DNA from 2 places in the Ureibacillus sp. GCM10028918 genome. Region 2 is predicted to be linked to the other one. Evidence: riboswitches for the same ligand, from Rfam matches in the RefSeq annotation. Region 2 holds a riboswitch; the other holds the start of a gene.
The links. A riboswitch is a leader RNA that binds a small molecule or an ion and turns the genes downstream of it on or off. The one in region 2 is predicted to bind FMN.
Positions count from the first base shown of each region.

Region 1: it holds a riboswitch for FMN, as region 2 does, so the genes downstream of both, ACFQU5_RS04190 (ECF transporter S component) here and ribE (riboflavin synthase) in region 2, are expected to answer to the same signal.

Region 1 covers NZ_JBHTFK010000005.1:173,083-184,599, forward strand. Annotated here, with positions in the region: gene ACFQU5_RS04150 (YpbB family protein) at 1-72, opposite strand, end outside; gene ACFQU5_RS04155 (ferredoxin) at 178-426, shown strand; gene ACFQU5_RS04160 (DUF1129 family protein) at 465-1,136, opposite strand; gene ACFQU5_RS04165 (PadR family transcriptional regulator) at 1,120-1,461, opposite strand; gene ACFQU5_RS04170 (enoyl-ACP reductase FabI) at 1,750-2,526, shown strand; gene ACFQU5_RS04175 (peroxiredoxin family protein) at 2,598-3,299, opposite strand; gene glnA (type I glutamate--ammonia ligase) at 3,450-4,784, opposite strand; gene ACFQU5_RS04185 (MerR family transcriptional regulator) at 4,835-5,236, opposite strand; gene ACFQU5_RS04190 (ECF transporter S component) at 5,663-6,241, opposite strand; FMN riboswitch at 6,515-6,686, opposite strand; gene ACFQU5_RS04195 (hypothetical protein) at 6,799-8,058, opposite strand; gene ACFQU5_RS04200 (RNA polymerase sigma factor SigX) at 8,058-8,594, opposite strand; gene ACFQU5_RS04205 (ATP-binding protein) at 8,885-10,663, opposite strand; gene ACFQU5_RS04210 (response regulator transcription factor) at 10,656-11,372, opposite strand.
Region 2 covers NZ_JBHTFK010000032.1:25,233-36,749, reverse strand. Annotated here, with positions in the region: gene nspC (carboxynorspermidine decarboxylase) at 1-876, opposite strand, end outside; gene ACFQU5_RS16310 (saccharopine dehydrogenase family protein) at 877-2,103, opposite strand; gene ACFQU5_RS16305 (MIP/aquaporin family protein) at 2,597-3,397, shown strand; gene glpK (glycerol kinase GlpK) at 3,463-4,953, shown strand; gene ACFQU5_RS16295 (GntR family transcriptional regulator) at 5,147-5,524, shown strand; gene ACFQU5_RS16290 (DUF1648 domain-containing protein) at 5,538-6,629, shown strand; gene ACFQU5_RS16285 (CPBP family glutamic-type intramembrane protease) at 6,659-7,450, shown strand; gene rlmD (23S rRNA (uracil(1939)-C(5))-methyltransferase RlmD) at 7,509-8,870, opposite strand; FMN riboswitch at 9,066-9,199, shown strand; FMN riboswitch at 9,329-9,461, shown strand; gene ribE (riboflavin synthase) at 9,581-10,219, shown strand; gene ribB (3,4-dihydroxy-2-butanone-4-phosphate synthase) at 10,237-10,863, shown strand; gene ribH (6,7-dimethyl-8-ribityllumazine synthase) at 10,897-11,364, shown strand; gene ACFQU5_RS16260 (polysaccharide deacetylase family protein) at 11,400-11,517, opposite strand, start outside.

The DNA.
Region 1 (11,517 bases), on a different contig from region 2:
GAATGGTGCAGAGATGGACCGTTCCTGGTTAAAATTGTAGAAAATTTGTAAAAGAATTTGATGGAAAATCAAAATCAACCCCCCATTTCAAACTATTAGGTTGAAAAGTAAATTAAACAGATTTAGAATAGATGAGAAGCTTTAATTGGAAGCGCACGTGAAAAAGGAGAGAAAAACATGCCAAAATTTACAATCGTAGATAAAGATACATGTATTGCTTGTGGCGCTTGTGGTGCTGCAGCCCCAGATATTTATGATTATGATGATGAAGGAATCGCCTTCGTTATTATTGATGATAACATGGGTACAACCGAAGTACCAGAAGATTTACTAGAAGACATGCAGGATGCATTTGAAGGCTGCCCTACTGATTCAATCAAAGTTGCTGAAGAATCATTCGAAGGCGACCCATTAAAATATGAATAATGAAAAGAGGTTGGCAAGCTGAGTCCAACCTCTTTTTTTTACTTCGATTCTCGTGATTTTTTATACAAAAATGCAGCTAATAAAAAGAAACAGCCTAGACCAAATTGAACTAAGTAAGATATTGTAATGGTTGGTCCAAATGGTTCTACAATGAAATTCACACTAACTCCACTTACGAACAATAGAGCAAAAAGCAACCCAAGCAACCAATTAACTTTATTTTTCTTCCTTTTCTCTTCAAACGCATTTCTTTTAATAATGCCAAATAGAAAGTAAAGCAATACGACCACACTAGAAATTAAGAGCACTCCCGCAAGCAGTAGAGATCCTGAATGAATCGTTTGATTCTGCTTTGTGATTAATGGGAATAGACCTCCAATTGCCAAGTACCAGCCAAATAATGTAAATACCATTTCAAGTATAAAATCGAGCATATCCTTAAAAGATTCTTTTGGCAGAGTTTTAATAATTTCTTCTGCCAGCTCCTTTGGTGATTTACCAAAGACATCCTCTGCCTTCTTTCCTTCCCTTTGTGCCTCTAATAAATGATCCAACATTTCAAGCAGTACTTCTTCTGTCGCTCGTTCACCTTTCAATGCATTTGTTCGAATATAGACAAGCATATTTTCGTAATACTCTTGATTTTCGGGCGTTAAGATTTTACGTTTCTCATTATTTTGCTGAACGAGTTCTTTAACGGTTACTTGCATCCTCATCACCTCTTAATATTTTTGTAATCGGGGCGTTTAATAGAAACCATTCATTTCGAATTAAATCCAGGTTTTCCTTCCCTTCTTTTGTTAAGGAATAATATTTTCTATTTGGTCCACTATCTGATGGACGCATCGTACCTATAATCCACTTACTCTTTTGCAACCTTAATAATACGGGATATATCGTTCCTTCACTGATATCTTTTAAACCGTAAGCCTGCAATTTCTGGGATAATTCGTACCCATATATCTCTTCTTTTTCGATGATGGCTAATACGCAACCATCCAAGATTCCCTTTAATAGCTGGCTTCGAATGGACAAATCATTCACCTCACTGTCCCACTTTTTCAAATAACTAGTTTAGCGCCAAGCCCTTTATCGTTTCCCTAGATCAATTTAGAAAGCTTTACGTTATTTTATCTGACACAAGCTATCTTGCTATATAAAGTAGTTAAGTACAGTATATTGCAATGCAACATAGCGATCAACTACTTTGTATTACAAGTTACTACTCTCTTCTTGATTTTTGTCTATTGAACTGTTAAACTCAACATTAGTAGTTGGTACTAATAACTGATGTAAAATTTATTTAGCAAAGGGGATCCTCGGATGGATTTATTACAATTGAAAGACAAGAATATTGTTGTAATGGGCGTTGCCAATGAACGAAGCATTGCATGGGGAATTGCAAAAAAACTTCTTGAAGTTGGAGCAAACGTTATTTTCACTTACCGTAAAGAGCGTTCAAAAGGGAAAATTGAAAAGGTATTAGAAAATTATACAGACTATAACACAGCAGTAATTGAATGTGATGTTAATAGCGATGAAAGCATTGAAAAAGCATTTTCGCAAATCGGAGAACAGTTTGGTACAATACACGGGATTGTACATTCAGTTGCTTTTGCCCATGCAGAGGACCTGAAAAATCGCTTTGTAGAAACAACTCGTGAGGGCTATGCATTCGCACAGGATACAAGTGCCTACTCATTAGTGGCAGTAGCCAATGCCGCACGTCCATTTATGACTGAAGGTGGCTCGATTGTAACAATGAGTTACTTAGGAGGTCAACGCGTTCTTGATGGATATAATGTAATGGGGGTTGCGAAGGCAGCACTTGAAGCAGCTATGCGTTACCTTGCAGCGGATCTTGGAGCAGAAGGAATTCGTGTAAATGCCATTTCAGCAGGGGCAATTCGTACTTTAGCTGCAAAAGGTGTACCAAGCTTCAACACGATTCTTCATAAAATCGAAGAGACATCACCACTAAAACGCAATACCAACCAGGAAGAAGTAGCAGATATGACTCTTGTAATGCTGAGTGCCCTATCACGTGGGGTTACAGGCGAAACAATATTCGTGGATTCTGGTTACAATATTTTAGGTTAATTTTTAGGACTAGCGATTGCAGTACGCAAAAGCTAGTCCTATTTTTTGGCAACTAATAATGATTAGTATTGCTAAAGCAGTTTCTCAACTAATAATTCCTCCGTGACCGGTCCTAAAATTTGCTCAACGACCATTCCCTGTTCATCAATGATCAGACTTGTTGGAAGAGTAAGGACCTCGTAGTTAAATAAAACATCCCCTTTTTCATCTAATAAAATAGGGAAACTGATACCGAATTCCTGGACAAACTGCTTGACTATATCCGTATTCGACTCTTTATCAGTAGCATTAACAGCAAGAATCTCTACATTCCCCATAGCTGCATGTTCGTCATAGAAATTTTGCATAGCAGGCATTTCCTCTACACACGGTATACACCACGTAGCCCAAAAGTTGATCACAACCTTTTTCCCTTTAAAGTCCGACAATCTCACTTTATCTTCAGCTAAACTTCTCAGTTCGAAATTAGGTGCTGCAACACTTATAGTACGGGTTCCTGTGTCTTGTTCAAATTGTTGGTTATGTTCTTCATCTGTAGCAGAATCAGAAACTTCTGGTTCTTCAACTGATTGGTACTCATCCGTCCCCTTTTCGGTATTGACGGATACACTTTGGTCAAGGGGCTGTCCTTGTTCAACAAGTGAAGAAGTTTCCAATTCTTCACCTACCATTTGTCTCTCTTTTACAATATATATATTTGTTGCAATTGTATAAATCACCCCTGCCAAAATGAGTAATGAGATGCATATCGTTACGATTTTCTTTGAGGGCAAACTATTCACCTACTTTCAAACTTATACTTCTACAAGTATATGAGTGAAGTCTTGTAAAATGAGAGAAGTTTAAGTGACGTTTCCCTTAATTGTATTGGAGATGCAAAAAAACCGCCTCAGAGAAAGAGACGGTTTCCATGCATGATCATATTAATACATTTTTAAATATTGATCGCGTTCCCAAGGATGAACGGCAGTACGGAACATATCGAATTCAATTTCTTTTGCTTCTTTGAAGTTAGAATAGATGTGCTCTCCAAGTGCTGATTTGATTACTTCATCTTCTTCTAAGTAAGAAAGAGCTTCATGTAGAGAACCTGGCAAGCTCTCAATTCCGTTTTCTTTTAACTCGGCAGAATTCATCACATAGATATTGCGATCTACTGGTGCCGGTGGTGTTAAACCATTACGGATTCCATCTAAACCTGCTTCTAGAAGAACGGCTAAAGCCAAGTATGGGTTAGCTGCTGGGTCTACTGAACGCAATTCAACACGTGTAGATAGACCACGAGATGCCGGGATACGGATTAATGGTGAACGATTGCGGGCTGACCAAGCGATGTAACATGGCGCTTCGTATCCTGGTACCAAACGTTTATAAGAGTTTACTAATGGGTTGGTTACCGCTGTGAATGCTTTTGCGTGTTTCATGATTCCAGCCATGAACGAACGTGCAGTATCTGATAATTGCAACTCTGCATCTTCATCGAAGAACACGTTTTTGTCGCCACTAAATAATGAAAGATTCGCGTGCATTCCAGATCCGTTGACACCAAATAATGGTTTTGGCATGAATGTTGCATGTAAACCATGTTTACGGGCAATTGTTTTAACAACTAACTTGAATGTTTGAATGTTGTCGCAAGCTTCTACTGCGTTTGCATATTTGAAGTCAATTTCGTGTTGACCAGGAGCTACCTCATGATGAGATGCTTCGATTTCAAAGCCCATTTCCTCTAGTTCCAACACGATATCACGACGGCAGTTTTCGCCAAGGTCAGTTGGCGCTAAGTCGAAGTAACCACCATCATCATTCAATTCCAATGTTGGCTCGCCTTTTTCATCTAATTTAAATAAGAAGAATTCTGGCTCAGGTCCTAAGTTAAAGCTAGTGAAGCCTAACTCTTCCATGTTAGCTAATACGCGTTTTAAGTTTGCTCGTGGATCTCCTGCGAATGGTGTGCCATCTGGATTTGTAATGTCACAGATTAGTCGAGCTACTTTCCCTTTTTCAGCAGTCCATGGGAAGATTACAAATGTATCTAAGTCTGGCTTTAAGTACATATCAGATTCTTCAATACGTACGAAACCTTCAATTGATGAACCATCGAACATCATTTTGTCATCTAATGCTTTGTCTAATTGGCTTAATGGAATTTCTACGTTTTTAATAGTACCCAGGATGTCGGTAAATTGTAGACGAATGTATTTTACACCCTCATCTTTAACGATTTGTTTAATGTCTTCTTTTGTGTACTTAACCAATTAATCCACTCTCCTAATATTATAAATTATTAAAAAATTCAAAATATAATTTACTCACCCTTCGCTTGGAAAAAGCGAGATAAATCTCCTTGTCTTAATGAAGCCTTTTGCATAATTTGTGCTTGCTGCATCTCTTCACGCAATATCGCGCGAAGCTCTGAATCTGAAATTGCCATTTTATTGGAGGATTTAACATGGTTGTTATTGTTTTTTCTCATATCGAATACTTTTTTTATTCCTGCCATGTTAATTCCCTGGTCAAGAAGTTCTCGAATTTCTAATAATGCATCTACATCGTCAAGTGAGAACATTCTACGATTACCCTCGGATCTTGCAGGTTCAATTAGCTTATGTTCTTCGTAATACCGAATTTGCCTCGCAGTTAACTCCGTTAATTGCATAACCATGCTAATAGGGAGTAACGGCATTGCTCTTCGAAACTCTCGACTCATCCACATCGCCTCCCTTTCATACGTTTATTCTAATCTATGTTATTTATAATATCAATACTATGTTAGAAAAAATAACATACAAAAATTAGATTTTATTCATCTAATTTTTAGATGAAACAGAAAACCTACAGACTGTAAGGTTTACAAGGTCCGATCGATGAGTTTACTGATTTTTCTAAGTAGTTGTTTTGCCATATGTAAGTTTACAAGGAGCTTTCATTTGGTGTTAGAAATGTTTTTTCTCTTATTTTCAAGCTATCCGAAGCACCAAGACACACCTCGATACCTTTTTTTCTATATTCATCTCATAATTTGGTTCCAAAACTACTACAGACTGCTTTTCACAAACTCTATCCCTAATTTAACAACAAAAAAGCCGCTCATTAAGTCGTTTTAGTCGACTTAATGAACAGCTTCGAAATCTATTTATAATAAATATTGTGCTCTTTGATTTTCGATCCATACTTTCATGGTACGGAACAGCAAAATCACAATAACCATGAGCATAATACCTTTAATCATATTAAATGGCAGAATCCCTAATACAATCGTTTCTTTCATATCAAAACTACCCCATCCAAGGAAGTAAGTATACATAGGTAAAAACGCTACATAATTTAATAGACTCATACCTACTGACATGATTACTGTACCAGCCACTAGACCAAAGCTTAACCCTTTAATTGTAGGGAACTTTTTATAGATATAGTAGACAGGCAGAATGAATAAAAGACCTGTTGCAAAGTTTGCCATATGCCCTACCGGAACTCCTGTTGGTGTACCGGAAAAAATCCAGTCTAAAATGTTTTTGAATAATTCTACTAAAATACCAGCAACCGGTCCCATTGTAATTGTAGCAATTAATGCAGGAACATCACTGAAATCAATTTGTAAAAATACCGGAAACCACGGCAACGGAAAATTAAGTAGCATTAGTATGAATGAGATACTACTTAACATTGCGACTGTGACGAATGAACGCAACTTGAGCTTTTGATTTACCATCATAATCTCTCCTCTTTGCTGATTCAACTAAGCTAGAAGAAAGGACAGCCTTTCAATTATTCATTTTCAATGAACATAATAAAATCCCCTACGCAAATTAGCATAAGGGAGAGTTTAGGCACATTGAAAAAAAGAGAAATTGCACGTTAAATGAGCATCGCATTCTAAGCTAAAAAAAGATACTCAAAAAATAGTATAGTAAATACGTAATTATCGCATTTGCAATACTTTTTTTACGCACAGCTTCCTTTAAATAACGAAAAGAGACCGTACCTTCACCTTCTCCCATCCAGACTATACTGTCGGCTTTGGAATCGCACCAAATCCTGCTCATAATAAGCTCGCGGGCTGAAGAAACTTTATGCAAAATCCTCCAAGTTAATGGTCAGAAATTGCAGCTTCTATTACCGCCGATCGGGAATTTCACCCTGCCCCGAAGATGAATCAATATTAAATTTTATGTTACAGTCTCATTATATCTTGATTTTGAGATGATGTAAAGATGGAAAATAAGTTAATCCTACTCAACTACTAGACATTTTTCGGTATGGTAACTATTATCGATAAACTGTCCAATAAGAAATTTCATTTGCTCCAATCGGCTTAGGAAGTACTGTTGAAAAATCAAACCCTTGCCATTCGGTTTGTACTACATTTTCAAATTGTACATTCATATCAAAACTCGCTGCAGTCAACAAAATCCCCTCAATCATTTGCATCGCTTGCACGCCATCAAAACTATCCAGATCAACTTCTTCAGTGAATCTGACGGTCACTAATTGATTTTCAACCGTTACTTCATAATCTATTCCCGGTAAAATGACGGACTTGTATATATCATTCGTTTCTTCTTTCATAGCAATAATTGCTTCATCTACAGCAGAGAAGGCTTCTCTAAAATTTGGAGCCAAATAGGTTGTACCGTCACTTTGTGTATGCCTAAAGTAATTATATTGAGTTGTCTCGCTATTTAGAGCAATCGGCGTACTGGGTTCCCCCACTTCACTAAAAACAAAAGCAGAACCTTCTTCATTTAATAAAGCAACTTCATCATATGAATAACTAAAAGTATCAATTAATGATGCGAAATACGTTGTTAGCGTTCCGGATGCCATATCATATTGTTGATCGTGTGGTAAAGTATGGATTACTCCATCACCTAATTCAGTAATTGTCCCGGCATACGGATGATATTCCGTAAAACCTATTGCACTTTCGTTAAACAGAGGTGCGTAACGATTATAGAGTTCCACTCCTGTTGGCGTAACATTGCCAAAATCCTTTTGAATTATGTCATCTGGAATTAATACAGTGATGGGCAAGCTATCCGCAGCATCACTAGCCAATCCTAATTTAAACACTGTTTTCCCCTCAATCTCTTCAGGGTAAGCAGCCGTACGAAGATCTCCCCCCTCCGTATTCATCATACTCATTGCCGACTCTTCTGTTGTCGATTCAGTAATCTTCATTTCTTTTTGCATACCGCTCATATCACTAGATTCAGATGTAACTGCACTTTCCTCAGCAGAATCGGATGAAGAAGGTAGATTCATAAATGAAGGTACCAGGATAGCCAGTAATAAGACAGCAGCGATTGAAACGGCAATTGGCACCCAAGTCAACTTTTTCCGTTGTTTCGGTTTTTGTGTATTAGTATTAGTATTAGTATTAGTATTAGTACGTAAAGGCTCCTCATCAAAAAGACCGTCCTCTTTTAAACGTTTAAAAACGTCTTCTTTAGAACGTTGATCATGAATCTTTGGTACTTTTCCCAGTAAGTCTTCTATTTTGCCATCTTCCCATTTATCATGATTCATCAGTGATTTGCCTCCTTTGCTTCAGACGTATTTACCAATATTTCACGTAGCTTATTGATGGCTCGATGCTGTGTTGTTTTAACCTTGCCTTCTGTCCAATTTAAAATTGTAGCTGTTTCAGCAATCGATAATTCCTGAAAATATCGCATAATAATGACCATTTTTTGATCCCCTGTACATTTTTCCAATGCCTCTAATAATTCACGCATTTCATCATTCAACTCGGTTAATATATCCGGAGATTTTATAGGAGAAACCAGATTGTCCGTCTCCCAATCGAACGCATCAAAAGCATGTGAGGAACGGACCGCACTTTTCCTGAAATAGTCTATTGCTACATTTTTGGCAATGGCAAATAGCCATGTTTTTTCAGAGCTTTTCCCTTCAAATCGCTCATAAGATTTTAATACCCTCACATAAACCTCATGGGATAAATCTTCTGCAACCGAACGATTTTTGACCATATAAATTAAAAATTGGAACACATCCTGATGGTATAAATCATACAAACGATGGAATATGGATTCTTTCACCATGCCACCCCCGTTCTTATAAAATTTGTCGTATTCGAAGTAAAATAGTTTCAGGAAAATTGTGCCCTCTTCCACTATTTCAAAAAGCATTAGCATGACGGTACTAATTGAAATTATTATCAAAAAATGGAGTTTATACAAAAAGGGTATCCCTAAAGTCATATTCACATACTACTTTAGAGATACCCCAACTTTACAGCCAAGCAAGGTTTTAAATTTCCTAAATGCATAAATGCAACTTCCACTTATCTCATAAGGGCAACTGTAATAAGGCAAGATTACTGATAATATTTTTATAAAGGCAGATAGAAAGTAAAGGTTGTTCCGTGTCCCACTTCACTATCCACACGAATATTTCCTTTGTGCGCTTCCACAATATTTTTTGCAATGGCAAGTCCCAGGCCAGTTCCACCTTTAGAGCGTGTCCTCGCTTTGTCCGCTTTATAAAAGCGTTCAAAAACATAAGGTAAATCCTCGCGCGGAATTCCTTCGCCAGTATCCGCTACCTGGATTTTCGCAAAGGATGATAGTTCTTGTTCTAAAGAGACGGTTACACTACCCTCTGTAGGCGTATGTCGTATCGCGTTATCAATCAAATTCGTAAGCACTTGTTCAATTCGATCCTCATCCATACTAATTTGTACATTTTCAGCAAGACCTGTCTTAAATTGCAATTCGACTTTTTTTTCTTTCGCCACTTGAGTGAACTTCTGAGTAATCCGTTCAATCACGGGAACTACTTGAACTTCATCTTTATAAAGCGTTGTGTGGCCATTCTCCATTCTAGCTAAATCAAGTAAATCATTCACTAGTCGGCCCATTCGCTGCGATTCATCATAAATAATTCGTGTTATTTCATTACGTTCTTCTTCATCAGAAACAACATCATCCAGTAAAGCTTCCGAATATCCCTGCAGCATTGCAATTGGTGTACGAAGCTCATGGGATACATTGGCGATAAAATCTGAACGCAACTTTTCTAAACGTAATCGCTCCGTCATGTCTCGAATAACGGCAATGGCTCCTCGTATTGATTGTTCGCTATTTTTCAAAGGACTAATTGTAATGCGGTAATAGGAACCATCGATTTCAATGTCTTCATCTAGCTTATCTTCAAAACTTAGAACGTGCTCCAACATTTCAACAATTTCTTGAGGAATCGGGTGAGTATTTTCATCTTTTTTTCCGATAAACCATTTTTGAAGTAATTTATCCGCTGGTGGATTGCTCAGGAGAATTGTTCGATCACGGTTAAATGTAATCACACTATCTGTCATGGATGTTAATACACTAGCTAATTGCTCTTTTTCTTGATTGATTACTTCCAAATGATGCTTTAATTGACGTCCCATTTGGTTAAAAGCAACGGCTAATTGCCCAATTTCATCATTTTGTGTTGTAGGCAGGGTTTCATCGAATTTTCCTTTCGCCAGTTCAAAGGCATGCTCACGCATTTTTCGAAGTGGCCATGTGATGCGTGAAGAAAGGAAAAAGGCAAAAAATGTTGTTAATACAAACGCGATAAAAGCTGAAAGAAAGACAATTTTTGTTGTTTCTTGAGATGTTTGATGGAGCGCACTTGGATTTTGGTAGATAAAGATTGCACCATGTACTTTATCATCGCTTTTTAAAGGATAGCTTAATACAATATAAGTTTCCATTTTACCTTCTTCCAACTGTGACGGTAAAATCATGCGATCCAAAATCGGTTCCGTAGATTCGAAAATTTCATTGAAATTTTTATTCTTTAATATATTATTTTGAATCTCTGTACTATTTAAACCGGTTTGAAAGGCAGATACGACGTCTCTCTCCTGTGAAACGATAAAAGCATTCGTATCTTCCGTAATCATTTCATTAATAATTTCATCGGTTAACTGTTCCAAGTCGTAATTATCAACGATACTGGCAATTGTTGAGGCAGTTTGCCTTAAGGAAATATCTGCTTGTTCTTGGTGGTAATCTTCCAGAAACTCCAGCATCAATACAGTAAAGACGAATAATACAAACGAAACGAGAAGCAATATGGTTAACCATAGCTTCCCGACAATACTGCTTATTATCCTATTCATTCACAACCTCAAATTTGTAACCTACGCCCCAAACAGTAACAATCATACTTGCTGCATCTTCTGATACACGATTTAGCTTTTCGCGCAATCTCTTGACGTGTGTATCAACTGTACGTAAATCTCCGAAGAAATCGTAATGCCATACTTCTTTTAATAGTTGCTCACGATCAAATACTTTGTCTGGAGCTTTGGCTAAGAAATATAATAACTCATATTCTTTTGGCGTTAAGTTCACTTCTGTTCCGTCTGCAGATACTCTGTGTGCATCATGGTCAATTGTTAAATGTGGGAATACCACTAGATCTTTTGAAGTAGACGGACTTGAAACGGGTGAAAATGCTGAAGAACGGCGTAAAATGGCTTTCACTCGCAGAATAACTTCTCGAGGACTGAATGGTTTCACTATATAATCATCCGCACCAAGTTCAAACCCTTGTACACGGTTTGCTTCCTCACCCTTCGCAGTTAATAAGATGATTGGTGTTGTTTTGTTTTCACGAAGTTCTTCACAAACTTGCAGGCCATCTTTTTCTGGCATCATTATATCTAAAAGAATACAATGGTAATCTTTCTCTAACGCCATAGCAAGGGCCATTTCACCATTTTCAGCTTCATCTACTTCATAACCTTCACGTTCAAGGTACATTTTTAATAAGCGGCGAATACGGTCTTCATCATCTACTACTAATACAGAAATATTTTCAGACATAGGTTTTACCCCTCTCATTCTTTCTCTTTCCTATTGTACAATTTCATGTAATAAATTTAAAGGATATATTAGAAAACTTGGCTAGACGCCAAGGTTATAGCAATAAAGGCAGAATAATGATGTTAGTTAATATTCTTTCTAAAAA
Region 2 (11,517 bases):
ACCGATAATTTGTGGGCGGTAAGGCATTTCTAGAACGTCTGGCATATGACATGTCGCAGAAGTATCAAGAATAGCGATCTCCATACCGTTTTTCACAACATCAAGTACCGTTGTTACTAAGTAACCAGTATTTAAAGCGATTGCTTCACCTGGCTCTAAGATAACTTTTACGTCGTATTTGTCTTGCATGTAGTTAATCAATGAAACAAGCTTATCTACGTCGTAATCCTCACGAGTGATATGGTGACCGCCACCGAAGTTAATCCATTTCATTTGGTGTAAGTACTCACCGTATTTTTCTTCAAAGTGAACTAAAATACGTTCAAGCACATCTGAACCCTGTTCGCACATCGCGTGGAAGTGAATACCTTCTACTCCATCAAGCTCATCTGGGCGGAAAGAATCCACAGGAATTCCTAAGCGTGAGTTGATATAGCATGGGTCATATAAAGGTGTTTCTACTTCTGAGTAACCAGGATTTACACGTAGACCAATCGATACATGTTTACCCTCTACACTTTGTACTTTTTCTTTATACTTGTGAAATTGATCGAATGAGTTGAAAACGATGTGATCTACATATTTTAAATACTCATCGATCTCATATTCAGCGTATGCCGGTGCATATGCATGAACTTCTTTACCGAATTCCTCGTAACCAAGACGAGCTTCAAATAAAGAACTTGAAGTAATGCCTTTTAGATAATTACGTGCCATAGGGAATGTTGAAAACATTGAGAACCCTTTAAGTGCAAGTAAAATATCACAGCCTGTACGATCTTGTACAGATTTTAATATTTCAAAATTACGTAAGAGCAAACGTTCATCCACTACATAACTAGGAGACGGCGCTGCTTTCCAATCGATAGCTTTCATTTACTTTGCCTCTTTTTCATCAAAGTTAAGATCGATCAGTTCAGGGTTAAAGCTTTCTTGCCATGGAAGTCCCCATTTATTTAAAGCTTCCATGAATGGGTCTGGATCGAACTCTTCTACATTATATACACCTGGTTTTTGCCATGTTCCATTCATTACAAGCATTGCACCAATCATGGCTGGAACACCTGTTGTGTATGAAATAGCTTGAGAGCCAACTTCGCGATAGCACTCTTCATGATCACAAACGTTATAAACGTAGTAAGTTTTCTCTTCGCCATCTTTAATACCACGAGCGATGATCCCGATATTTGTTTTACCTTTTGTACGTGGTCCAAGTGAAGCTGGATCTGGTAAAACAGCTTTTAAGAATTGTAGTGGTTGAATCATTTGACCTTCATATTCGATTGGTTCAATTGAAGTCATGCCCACGTTTTCTAAAACATTTAAGTGAGTGATATATTTTTGCGAGAATGTCATCCAGAAACGAATTTGTTTAATTCCGGTAATGTTTTTCGCTAAAGATTCTAGTTCTTCATGATATAGAAGGTACATATCTTTAGGACCGATTTCTGGGAAGTTATAAACTTCTTTATGTTCAAGTGGTGCTGTTTCTACCCACTCGCCTTCTTTCCAGTAACGTCCGTTTGCTGTAATTTCGCGGATGTTGATTTCTGGGTTGAAGTTTGTTGCGAAAGGATAGCCGTGATCACCAGCGTTTGCATCTAAAATATCGATGTAATGAATTTCATCGAAGTAATGTTTTAATGCATATGCAGAGAATACGCCTGTTACACCTGGATCAAATCCACTACCTAAAAGTGCAGTTAAGCCAGCTTTTTCAAACTTCTCTTTGTAAGCCCATTGCCATTTATATTCAAACTTAGCTGTTTCAGGTGGCTCATAGTTAGCTGTATCAACGTAATGCACACCTGTAGCTAAACATGCATCCATAATTGTTAAGTCTTGATATGGTAAAGCTACATTAATTACCACATCTGGTTTAAATCCATTGATTAATTCAATTAGTTCGTCAGTATTATCCGCATCAACTTGTGCAGTATGGATAATCGTTTTTCCACCGTCTAATTTTTCCTTTAAAGCATCACACTTAGATTTTGTTCGACTCGCGATCATAATCTCTTCGAATACTTCTGAATTCTGTACACATTTGTGCACCACAACGCTAGCAACACCGCCAGCACCAATAATCAATGCTTTACCCAATTCTTTATAACCCCCAAAATATTTAATTTATTAAAACAAAACGATTATACACAATAATGATAAGGGTATCAATTAAAAATCGTTGTCGATTGTTCAATTAACTATAAGGAAAAAAAGGAATCTAGCAGAAAATTGGAGGAATCTGTACGGATTAAAGGTAGAGTATATTGGAATATTATCAATTTTAGTAGATAAAACTATTTCAGTATCACAAAAGTTTTGTTGTTAATCTTCGTATACCTTTTCCTTAATTTTTAAGGAGATATGATTCTTTCAATAAAATAATAAGCGTTAAACCTTCCTAAACTTTATTTTTTTTCTTTATGAATAAATAAAATTGATACAGCGTAATTATTAGTGAAAATGACAACGCTTCCACCATTGCAAGGCATTTGAATTTTTTTAAGTACATAAAAAGAAACACTTATTGCCCTTATAAATCTCGATATAAAATTTGTGTTTCTTTTTTAATTTAAACAAAGGAGATGTTGGGATGACGCCGTTCTGGGGAGAAGTGTTAGGAACAATGATTTTAATTTTGTTTGGTGCGGGAGTTTGTGCGGGAGCAAATCTAACAAAGTCCTATGCAAAGGATGCTGGTTGGGTTGTTATTACTCTTGCCTGGGGGTTAGGTGTTACGTTAGGGATTTTCGCGGTTGGAACCATTAGTGGTGCGCATTTAAATCCGGCTGTAACGGTTGCATTGGCATGGGTTGGCGATTTTGCTTGGAGTGATGTCCCTTTATATATCCTGGGACAATTAATCGGGGCATTTATAGGAGCGTGTATTATATTCCTTCAATATTTACCTCATTGGAAAGCAACAAATGATCCGGGCGCGAAATTAGGGGTTTTCTCAACAGGGCCAGCAATTCCGCACACTTTTTCTAATCTTTTAAGTGAGTTTCTTGGAACTTTTGTCTTGTTGCTTGGACTTCAATTTATTGGAGCAGGAGCATTTACAGAGGGGTTAAATCCAATTGCGGTAGGTCTTTTAATCGTGGCAATCGGTATGGCGTTTGGGGGGACGACAGGGTATGCAATTAACCCTGCCCGTGATTTAGGGCCACGTATCGCCCATGCAGTACTTCCAATTGCAGGGAAAGGTTCGTCAAATTGGAAGTACTCGTGGATACCAGTTGTTGGCCCACTTCTTGGTGGCTCACTAGGTGCACTATTCCATAAAGCAGTATTTAATAATTCATTGACAACCGAATTTTGGATTGTCTTAGTTGTTTCAGTACTTGTATTTGGAGTTGCCTTCTTTGTTAGTCCGAAAAAAGTAATAAGCTAATTTGCATCTTAGAAAAATAAAATAAAATGTCTTGATAAATAGATTTATTATGTGGGGGAGAAAAGATGGGAAAATATATTTTGTCAATTGATCAGGGAACAACTAGTTCACGAGCAATCCTTTTTAATAAACAGGGAGAAATTGTCCATAGCGCCCAAAAAGAATTTACGCAGATTTTCCCGAATCCTGGCTGGGTAGAGCATAATGCAAACGAAATTTTAGGTTCTGTTTTAGCCGTGATTGCCACTTGTTTATCTGAAGCCAATATTAATGCGGGGGACGTTGCATCAATAGGAATAACAAACCAAAGGGAAACAGCGGTTGTTTGGAATAAAGAAACAGGCACTCCTATATACAATGCAATCGTTTGGCAATCACGTCAAACAAACGAGATTTGCGAAGAGTTAAAAAACAAGGGATATAACGAACTTTTCCGTTCAAAAACTGGATTATTAATAGATGCTTATTTTTCAGGAACAAAGGTAAAATGGATTTTAGACAATGTAGAAGGAGCACGACAATTAGCCGACGAAGGCAAATTGCTATTCGGTACAATTGATACATGGTTGATCTGGAAACTGTCTGGCGGCAAAGCACATGTTACCGATTATTCCAATGCGTCACGTACACTAATGTACAATATCTATGATTTAAAATGGGATGATGAGTTATTATCAATTCTGGATATACCTCAATCGATGCTGCCTGAAGTTTGTGCTTCATCCATGGTATATGCAACAACTGATAAAGAGCATTTCTTTGGTCAAGAGGTACCTATCGCAGGAGTGGCTGGAGATCAGCAAGCAGCTTTATTCGGTCAGGCGTGTTTCGAAAAAGGTATGGTCAAAAACACGTATGGTACTGGTTGCTTTATGTTAATGAATACGGGGGAAAAACCGGTAAAATCAGAACATGGCCTATTAACTACTTTGGCTTGGGGCTTAAATGGCAAGGTAGAATATGCACTTGAAGGAAGTATCTTTGTAGCTGGTTCGGCAATTCAATGGTTACGGGATGGTTTGAGAATGTTTAATGATGCTGCTGAGAGTGAGAAGTATTGCAGAAATGTTGACTCAACAGATGGAGTTTATGTTGTTCCGGCCTTCGTTGGATTAGGAACACCTTATTGGGATAGTGAAGCTAGGGGAGCGATATTTGGGTTAACTCGAGGAACGACAAAAGATCACTTTGTCCGTGCTACGGTGGAATCACTGGCTTATCAAACAAAAGCTGTGCTGGATGCGATGGAAAAGGATTCTGGTATTTCCTTAAAAACTTTACGTGCGGATGGGGGAGCTGTGAAGAATAGCTTCTTAATGGAATTCCAAAGTGACATTTTAAATGTTCCAGTAGAAGTACCAAAGGTGAATGAAACAACTGCGCTTGGTGCTGCATATTTAGCGGGATTAGCTGTTGGATTCTGGGAAAATCAGGATGAAATTGCATCCCAATGGGCGATAGATCAATCCTATAAACCTAAAATGGAAGAAAAGAAGAGACAGGAACTAGTTGATGGCTGGGAGAAAGCCGTTGCAAGCACGAGAACATATAAATAACTTGGAGGAGTACGTTAGTTAGAAATATTTCAAGTTAATATAGTAAATCGGAGGAGGGGCTTTTAAGCTCTCCTCCTTTTTTATTTGTAAGCAATAAATTTTAATTTGTTCTATGAATTATAGAACAGTTGTGTTATATTGATTGTAGAACAGTTTTGTTATAATGAACATATAACAGATTGGAGGGGATAAAGTGATTATCCGAATTGAAGCGGAATCAGATATACCAATCTATACACAACTTACAAACCAAATAATAGAAGGTATTGCACGAGGAGAGATTGTTCCAGGCGATTCATTGCCATCAGTAAGGGCGTTTGCCGCCGATCTTGGTGTGAATATGCACACAGTCAATAAAAGCTATCATGAGCTGGAGAAAAAAGGAATTATCAGTATTATCCCTAAATCCGGTGCCATTATTTCACCAATGGAGCAGATAACCGAAGAAAAAATGCAACAAATTATTACTGAACTAAAACCAGTTATAGCTGAAGCTTTAGTGTTGGGTGTGAATAAAAAGGAAGTGCAAGAACTTGTCAGCACAATATTAGAAGAAATGAAAGAAAGGTAAAGGAGGAATTGGCATGTCTTTTTTAATTTTTTTCATCATTACGTTATTTATTGCAGTTATTCAGACATTGATCCCTTATCTAGTTAACCGAACTGTCGCGTTCGGTGTCTCGATACCAGAGCAATATATTGCGGACAAAACGATTAAGAAATATAGAAAACACTACTCAATGAGTGTGGCATTTTTATCAATTATCATTTTAGGATCTTATATTGCTTGGATATTGAGTAATGAACGACCGGATAACCAAATTGCGCTAGCCGGTGCGATTATCGAATTTTCACTAATTTTTATAAGTTTATCCTTCTATCTATATTATCACGGGAAAACGAAACAGCTAAAACAGCAAAATAAATGGTTGGAGAATTTAAAACCGATGAAAGTTACCGATTTATCGGTTCGTAAACAGGATGAGATGTTATCTTGGTATGTTTATCTATTACCAATACTTTCGACTATTGGATTGATGATCTACACATTCATGAACTATGGCATTTTGCCTGATCGAATTCCGACACACTGGGGGCCAGGTGGAGAAGCGGATGCATTTACAGACAAAACGCCACTTTCAGTAATGCAGTTGTCACTGGTGTTATTGACGATGCAGCTAATGTTTTTAGGCATCCACATAGCAACTAAAAAATCAGGCATAAAGCTTAGTGCAACTTCACTGCAATCGTCTCGTAATAGACAATTATCTCTAAGAAAATATTCAAGTTGGTTATTATATATTGTCCTATTGGGCATTACGATGTTAATGAGCTATTTCCAATTAATGATGATTCACCCAGAAATCGGAGAAGGAACTGTGAAGATTTTTATTCCATTTGGTTTCTTGCTATTAGTATTGATAGGAACCCTAATCTTTGCAATCAAAGTAGGACGTTCGGATAAAGAAGTGGAGACTGCAGTTGAAGCTCGGATTATGGATCATAATGAAGATCAATACTGGAGGGGTGGAATGTTCTATTTTAACAAAAATGACCCTTCTATCTTCGTTGAAAAGCGATTTGGTGTGGGCTGGACCCTCAACTTCGCCAATCCGCTCGGATATATTATTGTTTTTTTACCATTGATAGTTATTTTATTTATCTCTTTTTTATAGTGTTGTACGTGAGAAAAGGGGTGTGGTAAATGAAAAAGGTTGATTTAAAAATATCGCTGTTTTTGGCGGTCATCTGTTTGATTGGCGGGTTATTTGTATTACCTTACCAAATAGAAATCTTGCAAGACACATTGCCACAAGAATACGAGAGATTGCTGGAGACTATGCCTATACCTTATTCCTTATTATTAGTAGCAAGTTCAGTACAAATATCGGTTATTGCATTTGTCTTATCCTTTATAGGGATTAAACTGGCTAGAAAAACAGGCTTTTCGTTAAAACTCCTGGACGCATTTTTTCAAAAAGAAAAGATCAAGGTAGAGGCTAGAATTGTTTTACTATCAGTTTTATTGGGATTAATTGCGGCGTTTGTTTTAGTCGTGATGGACCGATTTTACTTCCAAAACAAAATAGAAATCCTTGGTGAGCTCCAAACTGGATTTTCTTTAATGGGTTTACTAGCAGGGATTTTCTATGGCGGCGTATTTGAGGAAATCATGCTGAGATTATTCTTCATGAGCATGCTCGTATGGATTATGATGAAGCTCTTTAAACGCAATAAAAAAAGATTGCCGGATATTTATTATTGGATTGCTCTTATGATTGCTTCCTTCATGTTTGCAGCGGGTCATTTACCTGCTACGAAAATGATGTTTGGGGAACTAACACCTTTATTAATTGTGCGCTGTTTTTTACTTAATGGAATCGGTGGCATATTCTTTGGTTATCTTTATTGGAAAAAGGGATTCGAGTATGCGGTAATAGCCCATATGTTCACACATATTTCTTTACAATTATTAATTACTCCGCTTTTTTATTAACATACACAAAAGTAAAGGAACCGCCTCAATTACAAATAAGACGGTTCCTTTTTGTTCATTATTTATTCTTCAGAGTTAATTTCGCTACAATTTCAACTCGTGCTGTTTGAGGGAACATATCAACAGGTTGGACATAGTCCACATTATAAATTTTCGTTAGTTCTTGTAAGTCTTTTGCGAAGGTAGAAGGGTTACAAGAGGTATAGACAAAACGTTTAGGTTTGATTTTCATTACTGTTTTGATAAAGCTTGGAGCAAGTCCTGTACGCGGAGGATCTACCGTTACAACATCGGGAATAAATCCTTCATGTTTCCATTTTGCTAACCACTCTTCTGCTGTTCCAGTATAATAACGTGCATGCTTAAATCCATGATTGCGTGCATTTTTCTTAGCGTCATCAACACTTTCAGGAACTACATCCATACCACGTACTTCTTTTGCCTGATGTGCCAACCATAAACCGATTGTTCCTACACCACAATAAGCGTCTACTACTTTTTCTTTACCAGTTAACTGTGCAGCTTTTTTGATTTCATCATATAAATGTACAGTTTGCTCCGGGTTTAGCTGGAAGAAAGCACGAGAAGATAAATCAAATGCTAGTTCACCAAGATTTTCGTGAATTGTTTCTTTTCCAGAAAGAGTAATTGTTTCATCACCAAAAATAAGTGATGTTTTCTCACGATTAATATTCTGTGTAATAGAAACAATACTTGGATCGATTTTTAGCATACGCTCGATTAGTTCATCTTTATGCGGTATATCTTTTCTTGTCGTAACTAAACATACTTGTGTTTCGTTAGTGTGGATAGCAGTACGAACAACGATTGTTCTTACTAATCCGTCTAAAGTTTTTCCATCATAAATGGAGATATTTAGTTTTTGCAATATTTTTCGTGTTGCTACAGTTATTTTCGATGTTAAAGGATGCTGAACAGCACAGTCATTGATATTCAACAGTTTGTTTGTTCCTTCTGCATAAAGTCCTGCATAAACACGTTTACCTTCTTTACGTACTTGGAAGGAGCTTTTGTTTCGATAATGCCAAGGATTGTCCATTCCAATTGTTGGTCGAATGTCAGTCGTTTCTGCTACGGATTTTACGTACTTTTCTAGTGATTGTACGACCATATCGCGTTTTTCTTTTAGTTGCCCATCATATGTTAGATGCTGTAGCTGACAGCCGCCACATTCGTTATAAACAGGGCAGCTTGGTTCTTGTCGCTCTTTTGAAGCTTTCCGAACATTTAAAATATCAGCTTCGGCAAAATTGCGTTGCACCTTTGACACTTTTACGGTTACTTCTTCGCCTGGCAGTGCACCTTTTACAAACACGACATTGCGTTTATAAAAGCCAACTCCTTCGCCATTAATTCCTAATCTTTTTATGGTTAAAGGAAATTTTTGTCCGATTTCCATCATTACTTTATCGCTCAAAAGCGTTCACGTCCTTTAATAAGTTCATCTAACCATTATAGCGAAGGAGAAATCTAAAGCCAATGGATAAATATTTCATATAGTGCCAAGTGATATAAGGAACTCAAAAATTGTCCGCGATATTGTAGAGTGGATAAAATTTTGGATTCGTGATATCGTTGTTACAAATTAAATAAATAATTCCTTCGGGGTCGGGTGAAATTCCCAATCGACGGTGATGAAGTAAAACTTCTAAGCCCGTGAGCTCTTATGAGCAGGATTTTGGTGTGAATCCAAAGCCGACAGTATAGTCTGGATGGGAGAAGGAGCATTATTATAGAAAAACCATAAAAATTTTAATTTTGATTGGTCTATTTTCCTATAATCTTTTTCATGTGCTTTCTAATCCCGTCAACCAAAATGACGGGATTTTTTATTTAATTTAAAATGCTTAAGTAAATAATGTCCTTCGGGGTCGGGTGAAATTCCCAATCGACGGTGATGAAGTAGATCTTCTAAGCCCGTGAGCTCTTTTGAGCAGGATTTGGTGAGAGTCCAAAGCCGACAGTATAGTCTGGATGGGAGAAGGATAAATTATGGCACTTTTTGAAAATGGTACTTTCAAAGAGTTTATTTAACTATGCCATGAATACTCCCAAACTCCTTAGGATGCTAAGGAGTTTTTATTTTTCCAGTTTGAAAGAGGTGAGTAGATGTTTACGGGCATTATTGAAGATCAAGGAAAAGTGACGGGCATTAAAAAAGATGTGAATAGCATGGAGCTAACGATTGCAACGTCAAAAATTGTTTCAGATGCACATTTAGGCGATAGCATTGCGGTAAATGGTGTATGTCTAACAATCACCAGTTTTAACAAAGAAGAAATAACAGTGGATGTCATGCCGGAAACGGTCAAGGCAACAACGATCCATACGCTTAAATTGGGTGACTTTGTTAATTTGGAGAGAGCAATGAGTGCAAATGGCAGATTTGGAGGACATCTTGTTTCAGGCCATGTGGATGGAGTAGGAACCATCAAAAGTAAGAGACCTGTTTCCAATGCTGTTTATATCGAAATTGAATTAGCAAAACAGCTTTTAACTAATTGCATTCTAAAGGGCTCAATTACAATTGATGGAACTAGTCTTACGATTTTTCAAGTAACAGATAGCAGTATCACGGTTTCACTCATACCTCATACTTTCACAGAGACAATTTTAGGTCGAAAAGGTGTTGGAGAGATGGTCAATATTGAAACAGACATGCTTGGAAAGTATGTTTTGCATCATTTAAATAAGACTGAACAAAGTTCAAATTTAACAATGGATTTTTTAAGACAGAATGGATTCTAAAAAGGTGGTGGTTCAAGATGCTAAATACAATCGAAGAAGCTTTACTCGACTTAAAATCAGGAAAAATCGTCATTGTAGTGGATGATGAAAATCGTGAAAATGAAGGGGATTTAGTAGTTCTAGCGGAATTTGCAACTCCCGAAAATATTAACTTTATGGCTACATTTGGACGTGGGTTAATTTGTACACCCATAGAAGAGGGACTTGCAAAAAAGTTAGAATTGCCTTCAATGGTGGAACACAATACGGATAATCATCAAACTGCATTTACAGTAAGTGTAGATCATATTGATACAACAACTGGCATCAGTGCATACGAACGTTCTTTTACCATTCTTCAAATGATCAATGAAAATAGTGCAGCGAATCATTTTAGAAGACCTGGTCATGTATTCCCATTAATAGCAAAAGCAAATGGAGTACTGGAAAGAAGGGGCCATACCGAAGCAGCAGTTGATTTAGCAAAAGCTTGTGGTAGTTATCCTGCTGGAGTAATATGTGAAATCATGGGCGATGACGGGAACATGCTACGTTTAGACGGTTTGATGAATTTTGCTGCTCAACACGAATTAAAAATCATATCCATCGAAGATTTGGTCAGCTACTTTGAAAAACAAGATCGAAATATTCTAATAGGTGAATAAAAAGAGAAGTATTACTTAGGAGGAGTTTGTAAAATGGGAAAATTATTTGAAGCAAATTTAATCGGGACAGATTTAAAAATAGGAATTGTAGTGGGACGATTTAATGACTTTATCACTTCAAAATTAGTTGATGGAGCTCTAGATGGTCTAAAAAGACACGGTGTTAACGAAGAAAACATTGATTTAGCTTGGGTGCCCGGAGCTTTCGAAGTGCCATTTATCGCAAAACAAATGGTGGAAACTGGTGAATACGATGCTGTTATCGGATTAGGTACTGTCATTCGCGGTGCAACAACTCATTATGACTATGTAAATAATGAAGCGGCAAAAGGGATAGCAAGTGTATCCTTAAATTCGAATGTACCGGTAATCTTCGGAATCGTAACAACAGAAAACATCGAACAAGCGATTGAAAGAGCGGGGACAAAAGCGGGTAACAAAGGTTATGATTCTGCAGTATCTGCAATCGAAATGGCCAACCTGAAAAAAATGTTCAAATAACAACAAAGGGATTCTCGAAACGAGAATCCCTTTACTTAATTCAGCATTTGTTCCATCACTAGATCATCTAACGAACCAAATGTGTACCCTTCTTTTTTGGCAGCTTTTATAAACCTCGGAAGTGCATCAGCATTATGCTCGGCAACCGTATGC